Regions from separate parts of the Alkalihalobacterium sp. TH-98 genome, predicted to be linked through region 3. Evidence: riboswitches for the same ligand, from Rfam matches in the RefSeq annotation. Region 3 holds a riboswitch; each other region holds the start of a gene.

Region 1 (7,852 bases), on a different contig from region 3:
ACTAAAATGTATTTGATACATGACTTCTAAATCCGTTAGTTCTGGTTCCACTGTGCTTGTAATATCTATTGGTGAACATCCGGAATTCGCTGAACAAGTTCCATATATCGTTCTATTCTCTAATCCCTCAGGATAAGTACTAATTCTAGCTGTTTCCACCACTTCTTGAGCAGAATACTGAATTTGACTTTCTTTTCCTTGAGATACGGTATTCGTAAAAGTCCCTGTCATTAATGTGAGAATAGGAATGACAACAATCCCCAAAAGGGTAATAGTTACAAGTAACTCGATTAATGTAATTCCTCTTTGATCCTTCATAACCTCACACCTTACCATAATAAGTTCAAATACCAATTCCATATGTCATAACCAAATAAGTAAGCTAACAGCGTCCCAATAAAAATAAACGGCCCAAACGCAATCGGTTGTTTACGCTTCACGATGCCAAGCACCAAGAGCGTAATGCCGACAATCGTACCTACAAATGATGCTAATACGAGACTCATAACGGTCATCCACGGACCTAATGCAACACCGATCGCCGCATAAAGCTTTACATCACCACCACCCATACCACCACGGCTGACGATAGCAATCAGTAGTAACAATGCAAAACCAACAACCCCACCAAGTAAATAGTACCAAAACGGTTCCGTCCCAATAAATAAGCGACTAATGATTAATAAACCAAGCATTGGTAACGTCACCACATCTAAAATAAGTTGTTTGCGAATATCGGTTAAGACTGAAATAACAAGTAAAATAGTTAAAATGAGTGCAGGAATTAACTCTAGTTGAAGACCAACAAATTTATAAACAATAAAAATCGATGTTGCTGTTAATAATTCTCCAAATGGATATAAAGGAGAAATTTTTGTTTGACAGTAACGGCATTTTCCTTTTAAGAATAAGTAACTGAATACAGGAACTAGATCAAGTACAGTAAGTTTATGCTTGCAATTTGGACAATGAGAAGGTGGGAATGCTATGGATTCTTTGTTAAGTAGACGGATGGCTACTACGTTTAAGAAGGAGCCGAGTAATAACGCAAGTAATAAAAAGTAAATATCTAATAATATCAATTAAATCTCTCCTCATCAGAAATAATACATAACATCCCTTCTTTATTTAATAAATAGAGTTAAAATTTTCTAATGCAAGTATTAAATTATTTAAAAAGCTGTCGCTATCAATTATAGCGACAGCTAGTAATCCTTATTAACGTGCGTATTGAGACCCACTAGGTAAACATGCTGCTCCGATTTTTACAGTACTTGTAGTAGCGTTACCTTCAATAGAGAAAGCTGCAGCTGTAGCATCACAAGCTCCAAAAGTTTCAATTGTAGGCAGCGGATTAATATTTAATTCACCTAGTCTTGCAGCAACAGTTTCCCCAGTTGGATAATCACCTGTCTCTACTTTGTATCTTTGCAAATCATCATTAATAATCTTTACATTCTGTTCATTTGTTGCTTGACGTGCTTTATCACTATTCTGCCCTAACATCGGAATAGCAATCGCCGCAATAATCCCTAAAATAACAATTACAACTAGTAACTCAATAAGTGTTAAACCTTTTTGATTTTTAAGACGTTTTTGAATAAGTGCCTTCATTTAAATATCTCTCCCTTTTTTCTCATAGTTAATTTATTTTTTGAGCTTGTCCGCTCTCAAAACCGTACCTAATTTCTTGTTGCTAGACTTGACCTAATAATGATGCTTTTGACTTTGTTCGCTAACTTTTTTACCTTAATTTGTCATAAAATGACAAATTAAGTGCAAAAAAATAACCTTTACTAGACCTCCTCCGAGATGTCATATGTAAAAGTCGGTTGCACCACTAGCTCCGTACGACTTAGGTGCCCACATACAAGTCGTATTTCATCGCGCCTTTAATTTCAATATATTGAACAATTCTAGTAATAAATACTCTAATCTCTTATGTTTCAAACCTATTATAACAAGTCCTACTACTAAGATCATTAGAGAAGTGTAATTCCCTTTAATTTACTAGTCTGTTTGCTTCATCCTTGCAACTCTGATTATAGCAAGATTCTCCTAAATGAAAATACTTTTCGGTAAATTTTTTTATGGAATTTATATCAAATTTACTACTTTAGTCACAAAAGTGACAATAGTAATTTTTATTAGAAGATAAACTGTGTCGTTACCTCGTCAACGTATCTTCTAACGTTTCCACTGCTACTTGTACTTCAGATCGATCCCCATACACCGCCACGCGGTTTCTGCCTTTTTGTTTCGCTCCTGTATACATCGCACGGTCTGCTTGGCGGACAAGTGATACCGGATTGGACTCTTCATCATCGCTAGTTGCCACACCGATACTCGCCGTGATCTGAATCGTTTTCATTTCTCCTTCGTTGAGGTCGTTATGAATAAGGAACTGGTGTTGGGCAATGCGCAGACGTAATTCTTCCGCTTTCATGTATGCGGCAGTTGAATTAGTGTTTGTTAATAGAATGACAAATTCTTCGCCGCCATAGCGAGCGACAATTCCGTTTTCCCCTATTGTCTCTTCCATCAGCCTTGCGATTTGACAAAGTACGTCATTACCGGCTTGATGGCCATACGTATCATTAACAGACTTAAAATGATCTAAGTCTAGTAGAATGACCGCTACTTTATCGTTCTGAATGACGCTTTGTTCATAGTTTTCAATTAATAGTCGCTCAAACGAACGATAATTATAAAGACTTGTCAGCGGGCAACGTTCACTTTCTTTTTTCGTTGCTTCGTAATGACGGGCGTTATCAATCGCGACACCGACGAAGTTTGCGAGGATTTCCATTAACGTGACATTTTGCTTTTTATAGGCACTTTTTTGATTAACAGCGATCGTGATGATGCCTTTCAACTCACGATGTTGAATAATTGGGACGACCATTACGGAATGAGCTGTTTTTAACCAAAGACGCTCTGGTGTCGGCCATTGGCTCCTATTTTGAAAGACAACGGCTCTTTTTCTGCGGTACACTTTTTCAGTTACTGAATCAATTGTCTTTCCCGTTGAAAAAAGAGCAGTGGGGTCTTTTTGATAGGCTTCTAGTAGTTGCAGCTTCGTATTTTCAATTGTGTATAAGTAAATATAATCACTTGGAAATAAGTCTTTTATTTTATTGATAAATAAGTGAGCAGTCTCTTTTACTTCCCACGTACTGCTTAATTCAATGCCTAGTTCATTTACTTTTTTGAGTTGGTCATTCATTAGTTCACTTCTGCGATAGACTTTTAACATAATGGAAATTCCTATAAAAGCAACTGCAACGATTCCAGACGCCCCGTACCCAATTTCTTGGTACATCATGACAAGAATTACACTCATCGGCAAGACGAGTGCTGCAGTCGCCAGTTCCCATATCGTTCCTCTATCAAAGAACTTTGTTTTGACTTTCGCCAGATGATTTCGAATGAGGTAGATTAATACATGGTTAACGAACAGAAATGTACATACATACGCTGCTAACGGAACAAAAAAAACTAACGCATTTGGAAGCGGTAATCCAACGGCGAAGTAATACATCCCCGCGGCAGAAAGAGACGTTATATAGAACATAATGGAATTCAGTGGAATTCGATACAAGCTTTCACGATTTATTCTCATTAAAAGAAGGGAAAATAATAGTGCAAATTGGGTCACGATGATTTCAATTAAGAGACCATATAAAAGAAAACTAGCAAGAGATACCCATTGAAATAAGACGAATGAATACCCTCGATAATGAATGGGAAAAACTGCAGCGATTGCAGCTAAAACGAATAGAGAGAGGATTTCTTTTTCATTTCCAGCAATTTGAGAGAAAGCATGTTGATCAAAAGCAGTGATGAAAAAAACAGTCATAATAAACCAAATTGTCCACAATGATGCTTTTACCGTACCCGACACAACCCTTCCCCCCTCTATGAATTATTTTCTGAAATTTCGATCTCTCTTTATTATATTACTACAATAGTGTAAAAATTCCTAATTTAATGGTAGTGTCAATATAATTAATGGTTATTTTTTACTACAAATTTACTTTCCTTTGCTCTATCAAATGTAATCTTGCTTGTGAAATAAAATATAAAGATCCAGTTATAAGTAATAAGTCCTGATCTTCTAGCAACGGAAGTTTCGTTTGAATAAAATGCTGCCAGTCACTGACCTTCGTTTTATCTTTAAAACTGCAATTGTCATATAAATCAGTAGCTGTTGCTGCCCGTGGAAAATCAAAACTAGTAAAATTAACTTCGTCTATTACGTCATATAGAGGGGTGAGCATCTTTTCAACGTTTTTTTCTTTGGTGGCCGCAAATAACACCTTAATGTTCTTATCTGCAAACTGTTCACGTAAAACGGTTGCTAGCGCTGCTATACCTTCCTCATTGTGAGCACCATCGATGTAAACAAGAGGTGTTTCACTGATTTTTTCGAAGCGTCCGATCCACGCCGCCTTCTTTAGAGCCCTTCGAATTTCTTCTTCTGTAATGAGAAGCGCTTGATACGTTTTTAAATAATCAATAACCATTAAGGCAAGCGACGCATTTTTGATTTGATGTTTCCCAAGCATCGTCAGTTCTAGTGCGTCTATTTTACGAAATGGTGATGTAAAGGTGAATGTCTGTAAACCACTTGTTGAAGCTGTGTCTCCGATGAAAAAGTCATTGGCTAACATATAAAGTTTTGAGCGCTTTTGCTTCGTTTGATGTTTAAAAATAGCTAAGATGTTGTCTTCACATTCCGTCGTGATGAGTGGTACGCCCGCTTTAATGATTCCTGCTTTTTCCCGTGCAATCTCTTCTTTCGTTTCTCCTAGTAAATGCATGTGATCCATACCAATATTTGTGATCGCAGTTACTAGCGGCATCGAGACATTTGTTGCATCGAGACGCCCTCCCATACCTGTTTCTAAAAGCACAAAATCGACTGGACGGACTTCTGCGAAATAGTAAAACATCATGGCCGTTAAGCTTTCGAATTCGGTCAACATCGCTTGTCCATTCGCTTCAAATCGTTCGCGTGCTGGTGTTAAGTGATCAAAGACGCTGACAAAGTCCTCTTTTGTAATCGGTTCTTTATTAATAGAGATTTGCTCTTCATAGCTGAGTACCGCAGGCGTTGTAAACGCACCGACATCGTAACCAGCTTCTAGTAACATCTCTCGAATAAAATTTAACGTCGATCCTTTCCCGTTCGTACCCGCAATATGAATAATTTTTAACCTTCGATGAGGGTTTCCGATCTCTGCTAGAAACCCTTCCATATTCTCTAAACCTAGTTGAATGACATTACGGCTTTGAATAAAATCCACTATTTCTTCAAATGTTTTCATCCCTGATACGCCCCTTTCTTCCTTTGTAACAGTATCTATATTATATCTTCAAATCACGTCAAATAGAAAAGCCCCTGCACAAAGATCACTCTTTTAGCTGAGGCATTTCTTTAATTTAATTATCTAATTTATCCCCCGATTTCTCAAGCTTGCCTTACATACGAAAGAAAATTAAGTGAGCCTGTGACGACTAAAATCTCGTCCTTTGCTAGGTCACCTCTTAATTGGTCGAAGGCGGTCTTGTAATCCTCTTCAAATTGTATTGCATGATGGTCAAGTACACGATAGATCTCATCTCGCTGAATAGAACGCGGATGAGGGAACGTTGTTACAATAATCGTATGGGTGAGTTGCTGCAACGATTGGATCATTTCTTCTACATCTTTATCGATCATTGCTGAAAATAGGACAATGAATTTTTTATCTTGAAATGTATTTAGTAATGTTTCAACAAGGGCTTTGATCCCCTCTTGATTATGACCGCCGTCCATGATAACCATTGGTTCAGTTTGCACGACTTCAATTCGGTTGTTAATTTTTGCTTGTTGTAGACCCGCCCTTACTGCCTCTTCTCTCACATCAACATCGTGAAAGGCTTCTAGTAGTTCAATCGTTCGAATCGCTAGTGCAGCATTGGTTTGTTGATGGGTACCGAGCATTGTAAGCTGTAAGTCGGTGTAGGTATGTTGTTCAGATGTATAAGTAAACCTATCGTTTGAATGGTGTACCTCAAATTGACTTCCTAATTGGTGTAATGATGATTGTTGTTCTGCTGCCGTTTTCTGGAGCAGTGAAACGACTTCTTGCTGCGTACATCCTGAAACTAAAGGGATCGATGGTTTAATAATTCCTGCTTTTTCATTTGCGATTTGCAGCAGGTCATTTCCAAGAAATTCAATATGATCCAAGCCAATATTCGTGATAATCGCGACTAGTGGTGTAAGAACATTCGTCGGATCTAACCGGCCTCCTAATCCTGTTTCAATAATTATAAAATCCATATTCTCCACTTGAGCAAAATATAGAAAAGCGAGTGCTGTCATCACTTCAAATTCAACAGGTGCACCGTAATCAGATCGTTCTAACTCCTCGATAACCGGGAGTATTTGTTCCACTAACTGTACAAAATCTTCTTGTGAAATCGGCTTTCCGTCTAGTTGAATTTGATCGTTTCGTTGAAATAGATAGGGTGATGTAAATGTACCGACTCGATACCCAGCCTCATTTAAAATAGATCGTAAGTAGGTTAAGGTTGACCCTTTTCCATTCGTACCGGCAAGGTGAATACTTCTTGTCTTCTCATGCGGGTTCCCTAGCTTTTCAAGTAAGACTTGCATTCTTTCAATTCCGAAATAAATTTTGTTTTCCTTTGTTTGTTCGATTAATTCATTTGCTTTATGGTAAGAAAGCATGGAAAAAGCTCCTTTGAAAAAAGTATGCAAAATAATGTCTTTTCCTTTATGATGAAACAAGACAGTTCAATATACTACTATTTAAACACTTATTGATATTCAAAGAAATAGATCAGGAGAGGTTATATGAAAAAAAAACGAACAGGATGGCTCATTTATAACCGAGAAGATGCTGACAAAAATCAAGCATATATCGATTGGATGTTGGAAGAAGCTAACTTATTAGGCATCGATTTATCGTTTTACTTCAAAGAGGAACTCCTTTATGGCGTCATGGGTCAGCAACTCTTTATTCACCACCATCAAAATGAACTTCAACTACCGGATTTTGCAATCATGCGAAATATTGATCCACTATTCAGTCAACAATTAGAAGCACTAGGTGTTACTGTCTTTAATAACTCGTTCGTTTCCACGCTTTGTAACGATAAAGCAAGAACGCACCAGTTTTTAACGCGGGCCGGCATTCCGATGTTGAACACTTTATTTGTAAAAAAGAATGAATTTGTGCCCACCCACCTTCCGTTTTCTTATCCGGTCGTTGTCAAAGAAGTCTCAGGGAGAAGTGGACAGCAAGTATACGCTGTTGAAAATCTACAGGCATTGGAAAAGTTGTTAGCTAACATCACTTCTAACGACTTAATTATTCAAGAGATGGGCGACGTTCCTGGGAAAGATGTTCGCGTCTTTGTGATTGGTTCTACGATCATCGCTGCGATCTTACGCTATTCTTCAACCGATTTCAAAGCGAATTTTTCCTTAGGAGGAAGTGCTAAATTATACGAGTTAAATGATAAGGAAAAAGCATTAGTGGAAAAAATTATTGCACAGTTTGACGGACAACTTGGCCTGGTTGGGATCGATTTTCTTTTCGATAAAGAAGGCCAGTTCATCTTTAATGAAATTGAAGACGTCGTTGGCTCACGAACCTTATCAGCCAATTCCGATTACAATATCGTCCGCCTATACTTACAACATATGATGAACGTATTAGCGGATGTTTAAGAGAGATATTCCTTTTGTTCCTACGGCAGTAGCAGAAAGTATTAGAAAATTAAAGAACGGGATAATGTAAAAGAAGACGAAAATCGCAATGATTTTCGTCTTCTT
Region 2 (7,852 bases), on a different contig from region 3:
TCGAATGAATTTAACCTCAGAATGGTTATTAAAGGAGTTACGAACGTTTGAGCTTCAGCAACGAAAAGAAGAGTGGGTTGAACGTGAAATGGAGCTGTTAGATAAGGAAGCCTATTTAAAAGCCTACCATAAGCTCCAAAAAAACAATCAAAACAACGATGAATTTTATGATTTTGACCGAGAACAACAAATACTTGCTGCGATCATTGTGAAAAAACGCTTGAAGAAAATTAGAAGGTATATTGAAAATCTACAGTTTGTTGATGTGAAAGCAACGTATATCCAATTGTTTAGAAAAGCAGAGTATGTAAACGGGTATTCGGATCAATTACCGAAAGAGTGGGCTGATATATGCGTCTCAACAACTGAAAATATAGAACAAAACCATCTTCGATATGAGGATGCGACACCTCTTCTTTATTTAAAAGGTCGGCTCGAGGGTCTTCAGGTGAATACGTCGATTCGTCATGTGTTTATTGACGAAGCACAAGATTATTCGCCGTTTCAATTTGCGTTCATAAAAAGCTTATTTCCACGTGCAAAAATGACTGTGCTTGGTGACTTAAATCAGTCCATTTATGCCCATTCTTCCGTCAATAGTTTTGAAGCGTTACGTTATTTGTTTCAAGAAGATGATATGGAGCAATATCAGCTGACACGCAGTTATCGTTCGACGTATCAAATCGTCGAGTTTACGAAGGGGATTATCGGTGCAAATATTGATCCTTTTAATCGACAAGGTGAAAAGCCATCGGTTCAATTAGCTGAAGATGAAAATGAACTCCATTCAAAAATAGGGAAGAGAATTGAAACACTTCAAGCCAATGGACATGAAACGATTGCAATTATTTGTAAAACGGCTGAGGAAACAGAGAATGTATACGAACATTTAAAAGAATTACTACCTCTTCGAATGATAACAAAACAATCGACAGGTTATGAAGCCGGGGTACTAGTAATCCCCTCTTATTTATCAAAAGGAGTCGAGTTTGATGCCGTTATTATTTACGATGCTTCAAACTCAAAATACCACGAGGATAGTGAACGGAATTTATTTTATACCGCGTGTACAAGGGCGATGCATTCACTAGACCTTTTTTATAAAGGGGAACTGAGTCAATTTCTCGATAAAGTTCCAAAAGAGACATACAGAAATGAAAATTAGACCTTTTTGGTTTCAGTATTCTGAAAATGCTGTTAAGATAGTAATGATATAAAACAATCGTACGAAAGGGCAAAATCATTGAAAAGTGATGACGCAAAACTATAGGGGCTTCAGTTAATGTTAATTAACTATGCTAGCCAGTTGCCGAATATGGACCTCCGTGCGGTTTAGTAAATAAGGAGGAAGTAGTATTTTGTTTGTTCGAATTAAATTGGAAGATTTCAGTGAATTGAACAAGATTTTAAACTATGCTGGTTATACCGAGGATTTAGTTTGTCTCTATTTAAATTTTGTAGAATGTAAGTTGACGATTCGACCTGGACCTGGACGTAGTAAACGTTTGGTCGTTTTATTGGAATGTAAAAAAGCTATGTCTAAATATCAATTGGACAGATTAGTAGTTATTCTAGAAGAGATCGCCAATGAAAAGGGGTTTCAAGGAATCGAGTTTACGGAAAGATCGAATGAAATCTCCCCGTCGCTTCTGCAATACCGTGGATACAAGTATAAATTTGGCGGTCATATTAATCCTTATCTTAATGGTCGCGACGGTACGTACGTTCTTGATTTTTTATAGGTGAGGGACATGAAGAGACCCATTTAATAGGTAAGTTTAGAGAGATGTATATATGAAGTAAATGGAAAAATCTTATTTTGAAGGTCGTAACATGTGAAGCTGTCTTACATGTTGCGTCTTTTTTTTTAGAGTGGAGATGCTTTGATTAAACTGTTCTTGAAGTTCAGGTGCTTTAATATTGGAATTGTTTGTACGAAGTTGTCAATAAAAAAAGAGTCGTATGACGAAATCTTTGATCATATACATGAATGACTTAACAACTTGGAGGTGTTGCGAGATGATCCCGTCCATTTTAATTACGATTGCTCTGGTTATTATCGTCATTCGTTCAGGTTATGTTTCTCTTAATATGCTAAAATCCTATAGGAGAACAAATATATTGGATCTTTTATACCATTTATCCATTTTTGTAATAGCTTTATCTTTTTTAATATAAGGTATTTGTAGAAGAGAATAGTAAAGACTACTCATTACAGTATGATTTCCTTACTCTATAATAAGTTGACACAATTGAAGTCTGGCAAACTTAAATTTTATTGATATACTCAAAATAGGATATTTTTCAAATGATGTTGCAATTAAAAAGTAAATAAAGGAGAAAGAAGATGGAATATAGATCAAAACAGCAATCTTCGTCGTTACTTCAAGCATTAAAAAAACCAAACTCGTCAAAAGATTGGGCGTTTATAATTGTTATTGGATGTTTAGGAGTAGCACTTTTCATAGGAGCTTTGTTTAATGATATTATTTTTAGATTATTTGTTATGGTGTTGTTAATGACTCTTGCGGTTTCTATTAATCGAATAAGAACTCCGTTAGTTACTAACCAAAGTGAAGAAGCAAACAATGTGAAAACTAAGCAGGTTGAAGACGAAAAATCTGAAGATGTGGAGTTAACAAAGTCTGAAGTTGCAAAGAAACAAAGTGATTTAGAAAAAGTAGATTTAGATCGAACGATGTTACTCGAAGAGCTTTTTACAAAAGCTGAATTAAGCGATTTAGAAAAACAAAAGTATCGTCAACAAATTAAACAAAAAGATAACGAAATATCAACGATTATGCAAGAAATTAATAATGCGAAAAACAAAATCCACCAAGCTGTACTTGAAACAAAGAAGTATTTCATAAAGGTCGATCCGATCAAAGAAATCGCTGCTTCACTGGATAAGGATTCTGTCCTCAATGGATCGATTTATGACTTGAATTGGGCGCTAGATGAAATTCGCTCATCATTATCAGATGACATCATTCAAGCTTTAGAAAAGTCAGGATACGTTGATAATGAGTTTAAATTAACGAGAAATGGCTATAAAGCGTTAATTAAAGAAGTTGGGAAAAATGAAGAAGAGCTTGAGGAAATAAAATAGATCGTAGAAAGAAGAGAGGCTGCCCACTTTTATGGCAGCCTCTTAATGTTTTTTAGATAGAAACAGCATTTGTAGATGGGCTTGGTAGTAGTAGCGGCCAGCGAGACTTCCCTCAACTCTTACGACAGTGCAATCTGGACTCATACTGGTTGGAGTGTGGGCCAGAAAACGAGAATATGACCCTGGTATTACCAGTAACAGGGAGAAGAGGCTCAGAAAGTGTAATTCATTGAATTTTTGTAATTACCGTTCCCAAAATCTATAAACTAAACACACCTCTTTACCGTTAAGATGTGTTTAGTTGCATATAATCACGTAGTGGAGCCCCGACAACAATAGGATTGTCGGGGCTAATTAGATGTTACCAATAGGTTTCACATTAATTCATTGGTACTTGGCGGTTAATTTTACCGTCAATCCGTTCAAATATATCCTCTAAGCTTGTCCCAGTAATCGTAAGCCCATGATTTTTGAGTCCGATGACCGCTTGGGAAGGGTTTTCTGATTCACGAACAAGTTGTGCGACTGTTTTGGCTAATTCAACTGTACCGCATGGGTAATTAATTTCCGTTGCTGTGATCCCGTCCATCCATGCGTGGATATGGACGATCGCTCCAACTTCAGGGTGTTCTTTATAAATCATCCAATGTTCAATTGCGTCAACAGAAGCTCGTTTTGGTGTTACTTCAGGTGGAACACTTACTTCAATTTTATTGTCTTTTGAGTTATATCCTTTTATAAATAAAATGTCTTGTCCAATTGTATTCATGTTCGATTTATCAATGCCGCTAGCACTCATCCAGAAGTGGTTCTCATCTTGTCTTGCACTTAAATTCCCGTAGCTTAAACCACCAATACCATATAATTTATGTAAATGGCGCATATCTCGTGGTGTTAAATATTCATCAATCGGGAATGGAGCAGGAAGAAGATCCATTTTATCGAGCTTCTTCCCAGATTGTTTTAATTGTACACTGACTTCATCTCCGTTCCATAACGGTTCTGGTAAGTCAAAGTGAAAGTCATTGTCAATGACAAGTTGAGATGAAGCAAGTGGCTCTAAGCGTTCATATATTTTCTGGAAGAGTCTTGATTCATCATCGCCTTGTTTGTACTCAATTTGATAGCAGCCTTGTTCGGGAGTTAAAAAGTAGAAGGTTGTCGTTCCCGCGTTATGGTTTACAAACATTAAATGGTTGGAAAGAGATCGAATTAAATAAGGATATGCCTCTTTAAACACATTTTCCATAACTCCTTCATTTTCTAAAATCGAAACGACAAATGTGGCTTGTGCTTTTCTTCTAAAAGGACGACACGATTTAGGGTCGGTAAAATTCAGAACGAGTCGCAAGTCTTCATCGACATCTTCCAAAAGTGTAAATCCATTTCGACTGAAAACCTCTTTCATCCCTTTTTCTAACCATGCCATAAATGAAGTTTCAGTCGTTCCATTAACTAGAAATGTTTTCATGCTGATTGCCTCCTCTGTTAATTGTGTTCCCATGTTCAAATATAACTTTCATTACGGAACTACTACCTTTATTAGTTGCTGTATAAATCGCTTCCTTATAATTTTCGAGTGGGAAGCGGTGAGAAATCATTGGTGATAAGTCGACTTTTTTCTGACGAATTAAATCAATAGCAATCTCAAGAGTACGCATCGTTTTACCTTCGTATTCTCCGGTGCTATAGGCAAAACTTCCTTTCACCTCAAGCTCGTTCAGCCAAACCGCAGTCCAATCTATTCCATCGATAATACTTGCTAATCCGAGGAGAACAACTTTTCCACCACTTTGAGCAAAGCGCAGAGCGTCATTAATACTTTGCTTTTTACCGACACATTCATATACGATATCTGCACCACCTTCAATGACAGGTGCGCCATAAATCGGTTTTAGAACTTTTGCATCTAAAGTTTTGGCGGTCTCATCAATGTATGTTCCGTTTCGAGTAAGATAAATGACCTCATCAGCCCCGAATGTTGTCGCAAGATCGCCTTGGAAACGGTGTTTGACAAGTGCAGTAATATGACAGCTAATACCGAGCGCACGTATGGCAGCGATGACCGAAATGCCAATGACACCTGCACCGATTACGAGAACACGATCTTGAGCTTTTGGCTTATTTTTTAATACCGCATGAAGTGCACAGCTGAATGGTTCGATCAGAACTCCATTTAAATCATCAACTTCATCAGGTAAAGGTAAAACTTGGGTATTATGAGCAACGAGGACAGGCCCCCAGCTCCCACCAGTATCCTTACAAGCTCCAATTAGTAATCCAGGTGATATATCTCCTTCAGTCATATGACTGCACAAACTAAATTCTCCACGTTCGCAAGCTTTACAAGGTGTTTTAAAGCCCCGGCTCATACACGATAAGATTGGATCAATTACGACGCGATCCCCTTTTTTTAGATGCTTGACATTTTGACCTGTTTCTAATATTTTTCCAACTACTTCATGTCCTACTGTAAAAGGAAACGAAGCATAAGGGGAAGTAGCTGGACTATCATTGAGGAAAATTAAATTTAAATCACTTCCACAAATGCCACCATAGGTTACTTCGACTTTAACCCAGTCTTCATTTGGAAGATTTGGTTCTTGAACTTCACGTAACCGTAAACAAGACAGACGTGGATGCCAATAGAGAGAAGGCTTCCACCTTCCAACGACTTTGCTAAAGACATAGCGTGGAATACTATAATCAAACTGTAACGATTTCACAAACCCACCTCCTGAGAAGCATGGATATACTTTCCTTAGTATCTAATATTTTTAACATTACTCCCAATTTTATGCAGTGAGGGAGAGAAATTTTACCAATAGTAGTTATCCTATTATATATAGTGAGATCGATTAATAATTTTTGGGTTAGGGATTCGTAGTATATTTGGTCGGTGGGCATTAACTTTAAGTGGAGAGGGTAAGGGCTTTTTACAAGGTTTTGATGATAGAGTGTATGATGTCGTAAACGATTATTGTTATATGTGGTTACGGTATAGTGAGGATGGGATAATTTGATATGGTAAAGGGGAGTTCGTAACAGAATACTGAGAGGGATTGTTTGTTGAACTCCACCTTAAGGAAGATAAATGGGAAAGAAGTGAATTAAAATTGTATTACAGCTTGGCAGTTGGGTCACCGTGCTCATCGTAGCACCATTCATCATTAAGAAGGTGTTCGTACTCTAACTCAAATAGTGCGATTAAAAAGGTAGATATTTGTTCAATAATCTTATTCAAGTTGAAAACCTCCTCTAAAATATTCTTATTAATTTGTACAAAAAATCTCAATTTATACATGAGGAGTTGATGATTGTAATTTTCTTTTCAGGAAAAAAGGTAAGTAAAGGAGAGTAAACATGAAAATGACGATCACTTCAAGAGATAGGATATACCAAGGGTACGGACCGAGCCAATCAAGGATGCTAGGGTTATCGGGTTTTCTCGCTAAAAACATATAATTAGCACCTGTCCAATAATTTACCCAAAAAGCAATAAATGCAATGCTGTTTAGAAAAATGAATGATTTAACGGCCGATTTCCATGTGACAGTAAATTTTTGTACCCAAATCATGTAGAGAATAGCAAGAATAATGGCAATGTGAGCAATAAAAAAATGTAAAAATCGATAGTGTGGAAATGTGTAAAACAATTCTGGTGTGATTAATGCTTGCAAGGCACCTCCAATACCAAAAAAATAAAGGACTTCAAAGATACGATAAGAACAGGTAATGAGCATGATGGAACTTAAATAAATGCTAATTGTACAAAGTTGCAGTGGTAAATTGAAACGGATATCCCACAAGCCAACAGCAATACTCCAAAAAATAATACTAAGTTCGGAAAGGACAAGTACAGCGAGTATCCCCCACCGCACATGAGACATGTAACTCTTACGTCGATGAACAAACATCCAAACGATAGACAGTGCAAATAATAGTAATGAGGCTGCGTGGGCAGGAGATAAAAATACCGTTCCCTTCATATACGCTGAAGGCTCAAAAAACTCCACGATCATGAAGCATACCACCTAGTTATAGAATATTCAGCAGAGGGTACCACGTACCTTCAGTCATTTAAAGTACTAATAGTTTAATGTTTTAGTGTATAAACGGTGCCAGGTACCTTTCTAAAGGTACCTGGCACCGTTCGGTTTTGGTTTATTGGCTGGATGAGTTTTGTTTGGTTTTTTTCTTTTGACGTTCTTCTTGTTCTTCGAGTTTTATGTCTTCTAGTGGTGGTTCATCAATTGGCATAATCATCTGGTCTCGCTTTAACTGCTCGTCCCAATCTTCCTTAAACGCATGGGATCTTTTGTTTCGTTTTTGGAGTTCTAGTTCTTTTTGTTTATTTTTCATCACTTATCCCTCCTTATTCATCTGTACCCGTGAAAAATTTGTAGTAAACATTGGATTTTGTGGTATTATTGAAATCTAAAAGAGGATTTCTATAGAGTTTTATCTAAATTGAATTATACGGATTAGCCGTAAAAATAAGAGTGACGAGGACTTTGAAAGGGGAATACATGCGTTTTAATCATTTATTTATAGCTGCTTTGCTACTGAGTGTCTTAGCATTCGTTGTTGCCTGTGAGGAAGATAGCGAGCAGTTAACACGAGAAGAAATTTTACAACATTCGATTGAGGTAATGAAGAAAATTGAAACTTATTCCTTTGAAATGGATGCCATTACGAATGAAGCAGATATGGGGACGTTAATCTCTTACTTAAGTGGAACAG
Region 3 (7,852 bases):
GCGTTGGATGGAGTTTAGAGTACAGGCTGAATTATCTTGGAAAATAAAAGTCATCTACATTTTCGTTTTGACGGTGGTTGCGACTTCATTTGTAACGGGAAGATTGTTTGAAAATGTTATTTTATATTCTATCGGCTCGGTCTGGATGGCGGTATTTTATATATTAGTACTACTCTTGCCAATTGTGCATATTAGTGTTTGGCTTCTACGTAATACTCAATTACCGAAAGAGTATCTCGACAAATGGCCTGGAATGATTATCGTTGGATTAGTATTTTCATTAATTGGTTATGGAATGTATAATGCCTACAGTCCGACCGTGCAAACTTACGATATTCATATAAAAAAAGAGAGCCCCGCGATAGAGCAACTTAATATTGTTATGGCTTCAGATATGCATTTTGGGCTTCTTTTTGGCAGGGAACAGGCTAAGAAGATGGTGAAAAACATTAATAAGCTCGAACCAGATATCGTCTTGTTGCCAGGTGATATTGTTGATGATCAAATCAACCAATTTATTAACCAGGGCATGGATGAAGTTTTAGCAGACATCGTTGCTCCTTTAGGTGTATATGTCTCGCTCGGAAACCATGATAAGCATAATGGCCCTATAGATGAGTTAATTGATACACTAGAGAGAGGCAATTTACGAGTATTGTACGATGAAGTAATACCAGTTAATGAGAATATCCTTTTAGTCGGGAGAAGAGATCGTAGAGACGCTGAACGAGAAGAGGTTGCTGATTTAATGGAAGAGATCGACCTAACAAAGACCGTTATTCTAATGGATCACCAGCCTTATGATTTAGATATTGCTGAGAAGCTAGGGGTTGACCTAATGCTTTCGGGTCATACGCATCTTGGTCAAGTCTTTCCTGGCCGCTTAATTACACAACGGATTTATGAAAACGATTGGGGATATCTGCAAAAAGGTCAGATGCATTCCATTGTGTCATCTGGTTTTGGGTTTTGGGGTCCGCCTATTCGCATTGGCACTCGTTCAGAACTTGTACAAATTGATGTTACATTCGGATTATAGATAGCGTTTCATCACGGTGGAAAGTAAGAAACCGTCCTTTCAGATGTAAAAGAGGGTTTATGCCTAATGGAAACGTTGCTATAATAAAGAATAAGTTAATATTTTTGGTTGGAGAAAAGGAGGGACCAGCTTCGTTATAACCTTTGTTATAGTGTGAGTTGCGTCTCTTTTTTGTTATGAATGAGCAGGTTAGCTAGCCAAGTAATAAAATTATCGTGAATGCCCTTTTGTAATACAGCCTTCACGAAAATATGTTCTGAAAGAAATTTGTTTGATTATAAGAAACAAAAAGTGGGGATGATTATTTTGCTACTACAAAGTTGGTTTACAATGTCAGATGATCATGAGGTATTTATAAATCAATGGTATGATGAGAATGTAAAGCCCAGGGCTGTTTTGCAGCTTGCACATGGTATGTCAGAACATTCATTTCGTTATGATGAACTTGCAAGTTTTTTATTAACGAAAGGGATATTTATGGTTGCAAACGACCATCGCGGTCATGGAAAAACAGGAGAAAACAACGGAACTCTTGGTTTTTTCGCAGATAAAAATGGTTTTGAAAGAGTTGTAGAGGATATAAAAGAGATAAATGATAGTATTCATAGTCAATACCCAGAAACACCAGTGTTCATCATGGGTCATAGTATGGGATCCTTTATAGTCCGCCGTTTTATCCAACGGTTTCATGATGTTGTTGAGGGGGTTATTTTGTCTGGTACAGGCGGAAACCCCGGCATTTCAGGGAAAGTAGGGAAATTAGTTGCAAAATCTCAAATACGAAAGATAGGTAATCGAACAGAAAGTCCATTACTAAATAAATTATTTTTTGGGAACTTTAACAAAGGATTCAAGGAAGCAAAAACGGAGTATGATTGGTTAACAAGAAATCCGCAGGAAGTTCAAAAGTATATTAAAGATCCTCATTGTGGCTTTATCGCTACCTCAGGATTTTATTATGATTTAATATCTGGGCTTGAGACTATTCACCATCATCAAGAAGTAAAAAAAATAAACAAAGATTTACCGATTTTTATTTTTAGTGGTGATCACGATCCTGTAGGTCATAATAAAAAAGGTGTATTAAAAGTAATTCAACAATATAAAAAGGTAGGAATGAAAAATATTAATTATACCTTTTACAAAGAAGGACGTCATGAAATGTTGAATGAATTAAATAAGGATGAAGTAATGAAAGACATTTATCAGTGGATTGATAAACAATTGGAGAACGGTCTCAATAGATAAATGACTTGGTACCTAAAGTGGTAGAAAGAAATCGGCTAGTCACTTTGGTGACATAATAAAACCAGGAAATCATCTGCGATTTCCTGGTTTCTGTCGTTAATAGATAACAACTGGATCATAGACCCTTAGATTATCATAAACTTTTTTCATGACACTTGGTGGTACATTGACGCAGCCGTTAGATCCTTGATTATGGTAGGCATTGCTTGACCAGTTAGTTCGCCAGTCTGCGTCGTGGAAGCCTTGACCGCTGTTTGTAAACGGTGCCCAATAATCGACGTCAATGGCGTACGTATCACTAGTGAGTGTATATGGTGTCCGTTTAAAAAGAATGTACCACACTCCTGGTAAGGTATCTTGTTTTTTAGTTCGGTCTCCAGTAACCACATGGGTGGTTAAGACTAGTTCGCCTTCTCTGTAGATCCACATGCGTTGTTGGGCGATGGACACTTCAGCATACGTATGTCCAATGCCGTTGTTTGCGGTAACGCCGTAACCAAAGCCTTCACCGCCCCAGCCATTTCCGTAAATATTAGAAGCAGAAAATGACGTTTCACCGTTTTCAAAAGCTTCTAATATCAATTTTGACTCTTTTTCAACATCAAGTGCCCAGCCATATCCTTTTCCTTTAACAGATATAACAGAACCTGAATGAGTCTTAAAGGTAAAATCTTTCCCTAAAGTGGATTGAGCGTCATTAATTTCAGCTACTTTCTTAGGAATACTATGTTTATTTATCTCGATCTTCAAATCTTCTGATACGGAAGCACTTGTAATAAGGTCGCTAGCTATTAAGGAGTAGACTTGGTCTTCTACCTCATAATCGACCGTATGCTGAAGGAAATCCTGCAGCTTGTTTACTTGGTTTTGTACAAGTTCACTATCTTCCTTGATCGGTTCTAGATAGAGGGGCTCTAGAAAGATTTCGCTCGTATAATCTTGCTTGTCGAACGCATCTAAAAGACGATGGACATCATATTGCTCACCTTCAATGCTTTCAGAAATCAGAATTTCGCCTTCTTCTAAGATGGCTTGCGCATTTACAGGCGCTGCCAATTGCTCATTCATAGTGGTGAGTTTTTGCTCGAATTCGGTTCTCAGAACTTCACTACGATATTCGTCGGTTTGACTTGGCAGTAAAAAATACGTTTTCGCTTCTGTAGATGGGAAAAAGGTCGCCTGACTTCTTAAAGTTTCTCTAATCCCGGGTAAGTCACTTTCTGTAAACTCCATCTTTGTTTCAGTTCCTTCTAAAATGAGCTGGTCCCCAACATAGATTTGGTTTTTAAGCACAGAGGTTTGCAACTTTTCTAGGGCTTGATCAGCTGTCAGCCCGCTAACTTCTATTCCATTAATCGTAATGTTTGAATTAAAATGTGTATTTTGATAGTAGATCATTACCGTCAATATAAGTGCAGTAATAAAGATAATAATGGATAGAATGTACTTCCAGTTTTTATACCATTTATTAGGTTGTTTCTGTCGAAGATTATTTTCTTCTACAGATTTTTCTACGGCATAACCCATATATATCCCCCCGACCTTCGACTTTCTTAGACTCTAAAACTTCTTATCTAACTTAATTATAATCTTTTACTACCATTTTACTAGATAGGAAATTTATATTTTGTCGTTTTTTGTAAGTTGGGGAAGTTTATTATAAATTTTTGGTGAACTTATGTAGGATACTGGAGAAATACTTGGTGGGGTTGTTGCAATTATTTAATTTCTCTGGGCTAAGAAGTAGGCGATAGGAAAGCTTTACAGGTTGAATTATAAATAGGGAGTGAGTTAGATAAGAGGATAGTTACTTTATATCAACATAGAGACTTCTAATAATACAATTGTCTAGTACACACCATTATTAAAAAACGTGGAACACGCTGTGAAACAAGATTATTCGGGGAGTCACTGTGAAGGTATCCTATGCTTCTAAATGAACAAATACTGTTGTAATAGAATGAAAGGAGAAAAGGCCAAATAAGCCATTCTCCTCTCTTTTGTTAATAATAATTATTTTTTCCCACCTGCATTGGAACCAGAAGCAGGTCCTTGTGGCACATCCTTTTTGATGTGCCCTAATTGTTTACCATTATTGTCTTTCTCATTATCGCCATCTGCTGGAGCAGGATCTACAAATGTTACTTCTTTCTTTTCTTGTCCTTCCCAAGAAACTTGACTATTACCAGCTGTCATTTGGATGTCAAATACAAACTTATAAGTACCTGCTTCATCTGCTTCAAACGTAATTACAGAAGTGTAATAACCATCATCATCTAGTACTAACGAACTTTCTCCTTCAAATACCTCATCATTAACTGTCCAGTTATACGTTGCGGCAGAGCCTGTTTTCAAAGCCGATGCTGTAAGTGTAACAGTTTCTCCGACTTCCAATTCATAAGTATCTGCTGTTAAAGTTAATTCATGGACATCCTTAACAAATTTGCTTTCTACATTTTCTGTTACATCTTCAGCTCCTGCTTCTGCAGCAAAAGCTCCTCCTGCAAATACTGATAATGCTAAAGAAGTTGCAATTGTTAATCCTACTACTTTTTTTGTTAATTTTCTCATTTCCCATTTCTCCTCTTAAATCAATTTTTTAATATAGTAAAAACCAATCATTAAGAGGGCCGGTTACACCACTAGCTTCATATACCCCAAGGTGTCCAAATAAGGGTTATACTTCATCGCTTCCCAAAGTTAAAACTAAGTACATAGGCCTAACATTTAGGACTTTGCGCCTTTCTTTCTTGTGGCCACGTGAAATAGTAGTGCATTGTCTCTATTTCGAATTATATATTCGTTTTAGAGAATATGGAAGATTTTTGTTTCGACATATATATACAAAGAGCCACATCAATTTTAATAGATTTAATAAACTACAGTTAAATATATTTTTCATGGGCAAATTTAAAGAAATGTTGAGGTCGATGTTATGTAGTGAATATATCTTTACTTATCAATAATTGTAATGTACGTATAAACTGTCGAATTTTTTGGAAAAAAAATCATTTAAATTTAACTGTAGTTCAATTTATAATAAAAGAGTATCAATAGAATTTTAGTGGAGATCTGTAGAATGATTGATCCACAACTCAAAAAAGCTTGCATGGAAAATTTATTTTCTATGTCTTTTTTTAGCAGTTATTGTTCTCTATAAAGCACAATAAAATATAGATATTGAATGAAAATTTTAGCAAAGGAGTGAAGTGAACTATTTGTTTTATAGGAATTTTGGCATGGTAGTCCACTATTGTGTATGAGATACAATGTTCTTTAAAACGAATAAAAAATTCAAATATGATTAGGTGTGTTTTATGAAAAAATGGATAGGAATTACCTTAGTCTTTCTAATTGTAATCTCGTTCTTTTGGTTAGGTGGGGAAAAAAGTCGCTCATTCAATAATCAAGCTTTATCCGAAGAGTCTGTATCTGTTTCACCAACTCATAAGATCGAAGTGAAAAGCGAAGACAGCAGTTGGAGTGAACCTCCAAGTGATGAACAAGATGTAGACGGTTGGAAGTTAGTTTTCTTTGATGATTTTACAGATGAAAAACTGAATACAAAAAATTGGACGGCTCTAAAGCGAAAAGAAAGCTATAACAACGAACTTCAGGAGTATTCTCCCAGAAATGTAGAAGTTAGTAATGGTCGACTTAATTTAATAGCAAAGGAGGATGGTGTCGCTCCTAAAAAGTATAGTTCGGGACTTGTTGAAACGAAGGGTAAATTTGATTTTCTTTATGGGAAAGTTGAAGTGAAAGGAAGGTACCCTGTTGGTAAAGGACTATTTCCAGCTATATGGATGTTACCGTCTGATGGAAAGGACCATTTACCTGAGATTGATATATTTGAAAATGTTGGTCACGAACCGCATCTCATCTATCAAGTTCACCATTGGAGGGAAAACGGAAAACTTCAAACAACTTATAATAAAACAGAAAATCAGGAAATTGATACAGATCATATATACGGAATTGAATGGGAAGAAAACGAAATACGGTGGTATGTGAATGAAGAGCTTGTTTTTACTTCTACCAATAACATCCCGGATATGCCAATGCATCTTATTATTAATTTGGCTATAGGTGGAAATTGGCCAGGGGACCCTGATTTAAGTACATTCTTTCCTGCCATATTCTCTATAGATTACGTTAAAATTTATAAGAAAGTAGGATAATAAAAATGGAAAGTATACTTAATATAACGATATTGGTCATATTTTCAATTTGTACGATATTCCCAATATTCCATATAGTTAATGCTTGTATTTTATCATCAAAAAAGCCCTACTATATGAAAAGCGTGAGGTCCCCAAACGAGAAATCGATGAGTATATTAGTTCCATGCTATAACGAACAATCGATTGTTGAGACATTAATTTTCGGTATGAAAAACTTAAATTATCAGAATTACGAATATATTATTATTAATGATGGTTCAACAGATCATACATTAAGCTTATTAAAAAGGTTGTTAGATTTAGAGGTGACGGTGAAACGAACTACTACTAACTTAGAATATATGCCTGTTTTAGGGGTATATAAGTCAAAGAGGTTTAACAATGTGGTTGTAATAGACAAGGTGAATGGAGGTAAGGCTGATTCTTTAAATGCTGGAATTGCTTACTCTTCAAATGAGTTAGTAATAACCTTAGATGCAGATAGTATCTTAGATGAGAGAGCACTACCTATAATTAATAATGCTTTTCAAGATCAAAAAGTTGTTGCTGCAGGTGGAATTGTCCATGTATTACAGGGAAGAAAGGTGGATAAAGAAAGTTTAAGACCGACACTAGGTTTAAAAATGTTAGTAAGAAGTCAAATATTAGAATACTTTAAAGGCTTTTATGTTTATAAAGCTTCATTAGCAAGGCTAAATGCACTAGCGATTATTTCAGGGGCATTTGGGGTGTTTAAAAGGCAAGTTCTCATAGATGTTGGAGGTTATCGGAGAACAGTTGGTGAAGATATTGACATCACACTAAAAGTACAACAGTATGTTAATAAACAAAAAGGATTAAAGGTTTTATTTATCCCAGAAGCCAAGTGCTATACGGAAGTACCAGAGAATATACTCGATTTATATAAGCAAAGAATTCGTTGGCAAAAGGCATTTACGGATTGTTTATTTATCTATAAGAAATCACTGTTAAGAACATTATTTACACGACCTTTATCATTTTTCTTTATAATTGAGGCCTTTTTTACAGGGGTACTGTGTGGTTATCTTATGGTTATAATACTTTTACTTGTACTTGTTGTATTTCCAGCTACCGCATTTCAATTCCTATTAGTCTATATTATTGCTAGTTTTACGTTAAATATAATTTATAATGTGGTGGCAATTATTATTGCTCGAATCCATAATCAAAAGTTTTATTTTCGCGATTTGATAAAACTAGGTATGACTCTCTTGCAGGATTTATTAATCTTCCGTTATTTAACTTTATTTTTTGTCTTGAGTGGGACGATCCAGTATTTCATCAATAAGGAGGGTTGGAATAAAGTACAACGAACCGGCAGACAATATGATATTGAACAAGTAAGGTAATTTTTTTAGGT
Region 4 (7,852 bases), on a different contig from region 3:
GCATTAAAGCTAGCAGAAGCGTTTTCAAAGGCCGGGCTTCCAGATGGAATTTTATCCGTCATTACGGGTAGAGGCGCTGAAGTCGGAGATACACTCGTTACTCATCCTGACGTTAGAATGATTTCCTTTACAGGTGGCTTAGAAACAGGAACAGAAATAGCGAAAAAAGCGGGCTTGAAAAAACTAAGTATGGAACTCGGATCGAACTCTCCCGTCATTGTGTTGAATGACGCCAATCTCAATCACGCAGTTGACTCTACAGTTTCTGGAGCGTTTTGGGCAGCCGGTCAAAACTGCTTAGGCGTTCAACGCATTTATGTAGAAAAAGATGTGTATGAAGAGTTCACAGCACAATTTGTTGAACAAACAAAAACCTATCGAAAAGGCAGCAAGTTGTTTGATAGTACTGATATGGGGCCGCTCATTCATGAACGAGAGGCGATCCGAGTTGAAAAACTAGTGAATGAGGCGATCAAACAAGGAGCCACTTTAGCATGCGGTGGAAACCGAGAAGGAGCATATCTCGAGCCGACGGTGTTAACAAACGTCCCGCCAAATGCAACGATCGCTAAAGAAGAAATCTTTGGCCCCGTCGTTCTGATTTTCGCAGTCAATAGTTTACAAGAGGCAATTGAACGGGCAAATGATGTGAACTATGGCTTGCAGGCAGGGATCTTTACCAATCACCTCCAGGCTGCTTTTGAAGCGATCCAAAGGCTCGATGTCGGTGGTGTCATGGTGAACGACAGCAGTGACTTCCGTATTGACAGCATGCCATTCGGTGGCGTCAAAGGATCAGGATTAGGAAGAGAAGGTGTGAAATACGCTATTCAAGAAATGACAGAACCAAAAGTGGTTTGCTTCAACCTTTAAAAGTTTTTATATCAAAATAGAGTGGTAGGGCTGTGTGTAGGTTCCTATCACTTTTTTTGTTGTCTATCGCCGATACCTCTCGATCTCCTTACCAATTCCCTATTTCTTACTTTTCTATTCTTAAAACAAGCGTCACGTAAATAAGTTAACACTAAGAAAGGCGTAATAAATGTTCTTAATAAAGAATGAAAGGACTTAAGTACCGTTTACTATAACGAACTTTAATCATATAATATTCTTTATAAAGAACGAAGTGGTGTTACCAAAGCAGGAGAGGAGGGTCATCAAATAATGCAGACCATTGATATAGAAAGTCCAATTCAGGCGGAATTAATGATACATCTCGTGAAAGACAACGTAGTCAACTCGAAATGTACTTATGTTAATGTATTTGAGTTCACAACAACATCACTTATATTTATTAGTTCTTTAAAATTTCCAGTTTCAGAGCAGGTCATTTATCGAACGACTCTTAATATATTTGGAAAGTCAATGGAAGTATACGGAATGATTTTAACGTGCGTGAAAAATGTTCAAAGTAAAGAGTATTACTATGAAATGAATTTTAAGACGAATTGAGGAATATCGATAAAAATGACAAAATAAAAAGGGTGAGGTAAATATGAATGGGGGGAATATTAGGGAGCTGCGAAGAAAGAAAGGTTTATCCTTAGATCGACTCTCTGAATTGTCAGGTGTTTCTAAGTCCTATTTAAGTTATATTGAGCGCGGTTTACAGACGAACCCGAGTTTATCGGTTTTGGAAAAGATGGCACAAGCACTTGGTGTTGAGCTAATTCACTTAATAGAAGTAATGAATTCGGAAGAAGAAGACAAACAATCCACCTCCATGTAGAGAGGTGGATTGTTTGTTTTTTCAATATATTGAACTTCCAATTAATTGTTGTTTTTACGCCACTTGTTAAATTCTAAGTACTCACGGAACTGTTCTTTTGAGACACCAGACTCCATCGCTTCTTTAACTAATTCCACCCAAGCTGAATCGAGGTCGTATTCTAACTCAGTTTTCTTTTCTTTATTTTCGTTTAATAGTGTTTCAACACTAACACCTAATACCGAAGAAATTTTTTCTAGGAATTGTATGGAGGGATTAGATTGGATGTTTCTTTCTATAGAACTTAAATAGGATTTTGCTACACCAGCGGATTCTGCTAATTCAGATAAAGACAAGCCTTTTTCTAATCGTAATCGTTTGACTGTTTCTCCGATCATCTGTATCGTTTCCTCTCTCAACCTGTATACTTATAGGAATTATAACAGTTTAAGGCTTGTTCTGTAAATAGAACTGCGAGATCATGTTTTAACGGTTTTGTTAAGGTATTCTTTAATTTCTTCAATCGTAAACCCTAATTCTTTAGCTTTAATTATTAAAGCTGTCCATTCTTTGTCCAAAGCCTCACAGGTCTTTGTGTTCATTCTTCTACCTCCTAGTTCCTGTACACAGTAATATCAGTCTACTGTCAGTATAGCAATAGGTCTATATATAAACACGGCGATCAATAGTTAATAAAATAGTTGGGAATTTGCGACTACAATTAGTTAACCCATTACCATCATATAAAAAAATAGGAAAAACTTTTAGTTACTGAAGTCATATTTATAGTAACAGTTGCAATAAATTTCCAATCGACATTTTATTTAGAGCGCGTAACACTTAGTGTAAATGTGTTTGTAAAGAATACTCTTAGAAAAAAAAACTATTCAACCTTTACTTTTAGACAAAAACTTCCGAATTTCTACAGTTCATTTATGGGTCAAAAGAAGGTATTTATAGTTTGGTAGTCCTACACTATTTCAATAGTGGTTATAGTAAAACTAATTTGACTTGGGAAACTAAGCTATTTAACTTAAGACTATACTCATAAAATTTATGATAGCGCTACCTTTCTTCTTGATTGCGATTACATTGCTCTAAAAAGGCTTTAACATCATCTAGCTGAAGTCCGATCTCTCTTGCATCTTTCATAAGTAAAATCCACTCTAAATCCAGCAGCCTTTCCTCGCAGGGTATTTCAGTAGGTTTCATACGATCTCTCCCTTTTCCTAATACTCCATTTTATTCTTCTTAATGTTCATTATATAGAACGATATTAGATAATCAAATAAGGTAATTGAAGAAAAATAGTGAAAAATAGACAGAATCAGTCGCTTTACGTTCGTTATATAGTATTTTTAGAGATTTTCCCTTTTTTAATTACTTTCTAGTAAGGCAGGTTCAGTTTGTAAAAAAAGTGATACGGGATGAACAAGTTTCATCTCATATCACTTTTCTCATATTATAGCGTAGCGTAAAAAGAGGAGGTCTTTTTGTTAATCGTGAACGTCCTTGATGTGCGAATGGTTTTTGCAGTTTTTTCAGTTTTCAAGAAAAAAGATCGCACTTCATCTGTATTCATACCTAAATCTTTCGCTTCCTTCATTAATTCAACCCATTCGTGATCAAGGTTTAATATCCCGCTACTCTTCATAATCATTACCTCCTAAAATACATTAAGCATTTCAGGTAGTCCAGCCATCATCATTGAGAATTCAACCTTAGACCTGTGACTTTGCGTCCCTACCTTTCAATAGGTTTGCCCTTTGACTGATTACTTTATTTTTTAATAATTAACATACTTTTTTACAATTTATATGACTTATGGCTTGTCATTAGTAGTATAAAGGATGAGAAAATTTTGTGGTGTTGAAGAGTGTCGATGTAATAAAATTTAGAAAGTAATGAATTTTGACAATGTTATAACACAAAATAGGTATAATTAACCTATTAAACAATATGAAAACAGTGAAAAGGTTATTTTTATAGTTATTTAGTCCTCTTTACGTAGTTGGAAGTTTATAAACCTTAAGGTATAGCCCAAATGTAGCAGGAATAAATTGTAAAATAGCAATAGATAATTGGAGATAATGTCGAGATTTTACTAACGAAAGTTTTATTTTTCTATAAAGGTAATTATGTTTTAATCTTATAGAAGAAAAATGTTGACTATTTAAGTATTACATTGAAAGAGTTGTTTTTGTGATTAGATCAAGTTAAATATGTTTCTTAAAGTGTAATATTTAAAAAATTTCACATATTTTTTGTGTACAGACACAACCGAGCCCATCCCTACATAGACATAAGATATCAAACCTTATGGGGGTGAGGAAGTGTCATTATTTGCAGCCATCACCTATTTCTTTAAGGAAGTCATTGTTTTTGTATCGTACGTAAAAAACAATGCCTTCCCGCAACCGCTTTCGAAAGCAGAGGAGCAAAAGTACTTACAGCTCATGGAGCAAGGAGACGAAGAAGCTCGAAATCGCCTCATTGAACATAATTTACGATTGGTTGCCCATATCGTTAAAAAGTTTGAAAATACACGTGAGGATACCGAAGACTTGATCTCGATAGGTACGATTGGGTTAATAAAGGCGATTGAGAGCTATTCGCAAGGTAAAGGAACGAAATTAGCGACATATGCAGCAAGGTGTATTGAAAATGAAATCCTCATGCACCTTCGTGCGTTAAAGAAAGTAAAAAAAGATGTTTCTCTCCATGATCCAATTGGAACGGATAAGGAAGGAAACGAAATTACGTTAATTGATGTCCTTCAAGAAGAAACCGATGACATCGTTGACACGATCCAACTGAAAATGGAAAAGAAACAAATTTACGATTACATCCACGTTCTAGATGAACGAGAAAAAGAAGTCATTGTCGGGCGGTTCGGCTTAGACTTAATGAAGGAAAGAACACAAAGAGAAATTGCAAAAGAATTAAACATTTCGAGAAGCTATGTTTCTCGGATTGAAAAGAGAGCTTTAATGAAGTTGTTTCATGAATTTTACCGGAGAAATAACGGGCAGGTATAGAATGAGAAAGGAAGTATGAGAAGAGTAACTTCTCATACTTCCTTTTAGTTGAATTCCATATTGTTTTTCACATGCATTCCAAAAGTATATCGAAATGATACTAGTTTCCATATAAATATAAGAAAGGCAGCGTGAGAATAGTCGTTCTTACGCTGTCTTTTGACGTTTAATTAATCGGTTTTGCATATATAATATAACGGTCCGGTGCACTGCCGACATAAGAAAATGGATAACACGTCGTGACAACTAGTACTTCATGCGGTGCTGTTGAGCCTATAATCGTTCGGTCATCAGCATCCACGATTTTCGTACTTTCAATTTCATACACAAACTCCCCGTAAGGAAGTTTAATAATAAATCGATCCCCAATTTCAAGCTCGCCCATTCTACGAAACACGGTGTCTCGGTGCCCGGATAAGACAATTTGATCGTTTTGCGTTGGCCAAGCTGTTCCTTTGTAGTGACCAACACCTTTTTCTAATTCATCTTCATCTGTTCCTTCAACGATTGGAAGTTCTGCATGAATGGAAGGTATCGATAATATTCCAACGGTTTCTCCCACTTCAGGATTAAAGTCGTCGATGGTAGGTTGAACGTTATCCGCTGTTTCTGACGTTTTGAGAAGTTCATAAGCAGATGTAAGACTGGCTTTTTGAGCTGACTGTGTTTGCCAATATTGGTATCCACCGAACAGAAGTAATCCTAGTCCAGCTATGATAAATATGTATGAGAATACTTTCATAAATCTCTTCCTTCTGACTAAAAGTTTAAGTACTTCTATTTTATACTGTGACATTGGAAAACTGCTACAAAAACTTGTCCCTTAAATCCAAAATATAGTAAACTAAATGAAAACGATTACAAATATTTCTAGATTAATAGGATGGGTTGTTGATACTCAATGATCAATAAGTTTATGTCTCCCGAAATTATTTTTGGTAAGGGTGCGTTGGAGCATGTGGGGGAAAGTTTTTTACGGTTAGGTGCAAGGAAAATATTGATTGTCAGTGATACCGGTGTTTGTCGTGCAGGTTGGGTGGATCAGGTGATGGAGAATTGTTTGAATGCTGGTTTGGAGTATTCGACTTTTTTTAATTTGACGACGAATCCGAAAGATTTTGAAGTGACGTACGGGGCGCAAGTGTTTGCAGAGACAGAATGTGATGCGGTGCTTGGGATTGGCGGTGGCAGTGTCTTGGATGTCGCTAAAGCGATTGCGATTGTTGCGACGAATGGTGGAAAGATCAATGATTATGAAGGGGTGGACAAGCTGTTGGCACCGTTACCGCCAACAATTATGGCGTCGACAACGGCTGGTTCAGGCTCTGAAGTTTCTCAATTTTCTGTCATTGTAGACTCGGAGAAGAAAAAGAAGATGACGATTATTTCAAAATCGCTTATTCCTGATATTTCAATCACAGATCCACTGACTTTAGCGACGAAGGATGCGAGTTTAACGGCAGCGACCGGTTTAGATGTGTTAACTCATGCGATTGAAGCGTATGTCAGTATTGCAGCTACACCGCTTACGGATGTCCAAGCAAAGAATGCCATCCAGTTAGTCAGTAAATATTTACGACCGTCTGTTGCTACTAAGTCAAATGAAGAAGCGAAACATGCGATGGCAATGGCGAGTCTTCAAGCGGGCTTAGCATTTTCAAATGCCATATTAGGAGCGGTTCATGCGATTTCTCATGCGGTCGGTGGGCGGTATGAATTATCTCACGGCGAAGTGAATTCAATCCTTTTACCTCATGTGATGGACTTTAATTTGTTAGCAAAACCTGAAAGGTATGTTGAGATTGCTGAATTATTAGGCGTGGATACGAGAGGATTTCAGCCAATGGAAGCAGGAAAAAGAGGAATTGAGGTGATCCGCCAACTCACCAAAGAAGTTGGGGCCCCTCAGCATTTTTCCGAATTAGCCTTACATTCACCAGATGAAGAAAGTATGGACGAAATGGCAACGATGGCACTTGAAGATGCATGCATGATTACGAACCCTCGTGATGTAACGACAAAAGATATAAAGGACATTTTTTCACGAGCGATGTAGGGGAGATGACCAATGCCGATAAATGAAAAACAGATGATGATTGAGAGATTAACAGGGGTTAAATCGTCCAAAAGAAATTACTATACAGAACTGAAAAAAATGGTTGAACAACTCGAAAAGAAGAACATGAAACTGGAAATTATTAATGAAGTGACGAAAAGTTTTACGATTGACATGACGATGGATGAACTTCTGAAAAACATCATGGAAAAACTTGAAAAGCTTTATACGTTTGATCGAATGAGTCTCACGATTTACGAAGGTCAACAGTTAGTCTTGACGAATGTGTATCCGCAAGATTCATTTTTCTTAAAAGTAGGGGAAGTCCTGCCAAATAAAAATTCATTGTATTATCAAGTGATCGATGAAAAGAAGGTTCTTATGAATGATGTGAATGGAACGTATGGACAACTATCTGACGTCGAGAAGAATACGATGAAGCTTTTAGGAATTGAAACGGTTGTTTGCTTACCTCTATTTCGAAAAAAACAAGTGATTGGTGTCCTTAGTCTTGGGAGTAAGACGAGAATTGATTACCCGAATGATGACTTTTCGTTTCTTGAACAACTAGCCGATCAAATGGCGGTATGTATGGAAAACTCTTCGTTATATAATGCGGTGTTAAACGGAAAAAAAGAGTGGGAAGAAACGTTTCGAGCGGTTCAAGATTTAATTTTATTTGTTGGTCTAGATTATCGAATTATTCGCTTTAATGATGCGGTCAAAGCGTTTTTTCAATTAGAAGATGGCGATTTGTATGGAAGAAAAACGTATGAAGTGATTCATTATCAAGATCCAATTGACTGTCCAGTCAGCGAAAGCTATCGGACGAAGAAAACCGCTTTTCGCCAGTCGAGATTGGATCATAATCGAATTTGTGATATTTATACATATCCGGTTTTTAATGAAACGCAAGAAATGTACGGGGTTATTATTTATTTGAAAGATGTAACGAAAAAATTATATACCGAAGCGCAACTGATGCATTCGGGGAAACTGGCTGCCATTGGGGAAATGGCGGCAGGAGTCGCACATGAATTGAATAGTCCG

Evidence for each region. A riboswitch is a leader RNA that binds a small molecule or an ion and turns the genes downstream of it on or off. The one in region 3 is predicted to bind cyclic di-GMP.
Region 1: it holds a riboswitch for cyclic di-GMP, as region 3 does, so the genes downstream of both, AC2VNP_RS15720 (type II secretion system protein) here and AC2VNP_RS08910 (hypothetical protein) in region 3, are expected to answer to the same signal.
Region 2: it holds a riboswitch for cyclic di-GMP, as region 3 does, so the genes downstream of both, AC2VNP_RS10295 (hypothetical protein) here and AC2VNP_RS08910 (hypothetical protein) in region 3, are expected to answer to the same signal.
Region 4: it holds a riboswitch for cyclic di-GMP, as region 3 does, so the genes downstream of both, AC2VNP_RS15605 (anti-repressor SinI family protein) here and AC2VNP_RS08910 (hypothetical protein) in region 3, are expected to answer to the same signal.

The regions. Positions count from the first base shown of each region.
Region 1 covers NZ_JBYCKM010000045.1:7,709-15,560, reverse strand. The annotation lists gene AC2VNP_RS15730 (type IV pilus modification PilV family protein) at 1-318, opposite strand, end outside; gene AC2VNP_RS15725 (prepilin peptidase) at 330-1,082, opposite strand; gene AC2VNP_RS15720 (type II secretion system protein) at 1,219-1,614, opposite strand; cyclic di-GMP riboswitch class II at 1,818-1,901, opposite strand; gene AC2VNP_RS15715 (sensor domain-containing diguanylate cyclase) at 2,168-3,904, opposite strand; gene AC2VNP_RS15710 (bifunctional folylpolyglutamate synthase/dihydrofolate synthase) at 4,026-5,330, opposite strand; gene AC2VNP_RS15705 (bifunctional folylpolyglutamate synthase/dihydrofolate synthase) at 5,474-6,742, opposite strand; gene AC2VNP_RS15700 (ATP-grasp domain-containing protein) at 6,869-7,747, shown strand.
Region 2 covers NZ_JBYCKM010000026.1:162,566-170,417, forward strand. The annotation lists gene helD (RNA polymerase recycling motor HelD) at 1-1,165, shown strand, start outside; cyclic di-GMP riboswitch class I at 1,224-1,314, shown strand; gene AC2VNP_RS10295 (hypothetical protein) at 1,359-1,742, shown strand; gene AC2VNP_RS10300 (hypothetical protein) at 2,348-3,109, shown strand; gene AC2VNP_RS10305 (class II aldolase/adducin family protein) at 3,489-4,580, opposite strand; gene AC2VNP_RS10310 (zinc-dependent alcohol dehydrogenase) at 4,561-5,835, opposite strand; gene AC2VNP_RS10315 (hypothetical protein) at 6,231-6,353, opposite strand; gene AC2VNP_RS10320 (YwaF family protein) at 6,406-7,131, opposite strand; gene AC2VNP_RS10325 (hypothetical protein) at 7,274-7,471, opposite strand; gene AC2VNP_RS10330 (DUF6612 family protein) at 7,639-7,852, shown strand, end outside.
Region 3 covers NZ_JBYCKM010000023.1:7,336-15,187, forward strand. The annotation lists gene AC2VNP_RS08895 (metallophosphoesterase) at 1-1,039, shown strand, start outside; gene AC2VNP_RS08900 (lysophospholipase) at 1,346-2,287, shown strand; gene AC2VNP_RS08905 (L,D-transpeptidase family protein) at 2,384-3,814, opposite strand; gene AC2VNP_RS08910 (hypothetical protein) at 4,301-4,858, opposite strand; cyclic di-GMP riboswitch class II at 4,909-4,991, opposite strand; gene AC2VNP_RS08915 (glycoside hydrolase family 16 protein) at 5,605-6,468, shown strand; gene AC2VNP_RS08920 (glycosyltransferase family 2 protein) at 6,618-7,841, shown strand.
Region 4 covers NZ_JBYCKM010000044.1:106,344-114,195, forward strand. The annotation lists gene AC2VNP_RS15575 (aldehyde dehydrogenase family protein) at 1-873, shown strand, start outside; gene AC2VNP_RS15580 (hypothetical protein) at 1,165-1,452, shown strand; gene AC2VNP_RS15585 (helix-turn-helix domain-containing protein) at 1,496-1,729, shown strand; gene AC2VNP_RS15590 (helix-turn-helix domain-containing protein) at 1,771-2,106, opposite strand; gene AC2VNP_RS15595 (anti-repressor SinI family protein) at 2,188-2,310, opposite strand; gene AC2VNP_RS15600 (anti-repressor SinI family protein) at 2,774-2,920, opposite strand; gene AC2VNP_RS15605 (anti-repressor SinI family protein) at 3,171-3,362, opposite strand; cyclic di-GMP riboswitch class I at 3,394-3,482, opposite strand; gene sigK (RNA polymerase sporulation sigma factor SigK) at 4,042-4,746, shown strand; gene AC2VNP_RS15615 (class D sortase) at 4,913-5,488, opposite strand; gene AC2VNP_RS15620 (iron-containing alcohol dehydrogenase) at 5,648-6,802, shown strand; gene AC2VNP_RS15625 (ATP-binding protein) at 6,815-7,852, shown strand, end outside.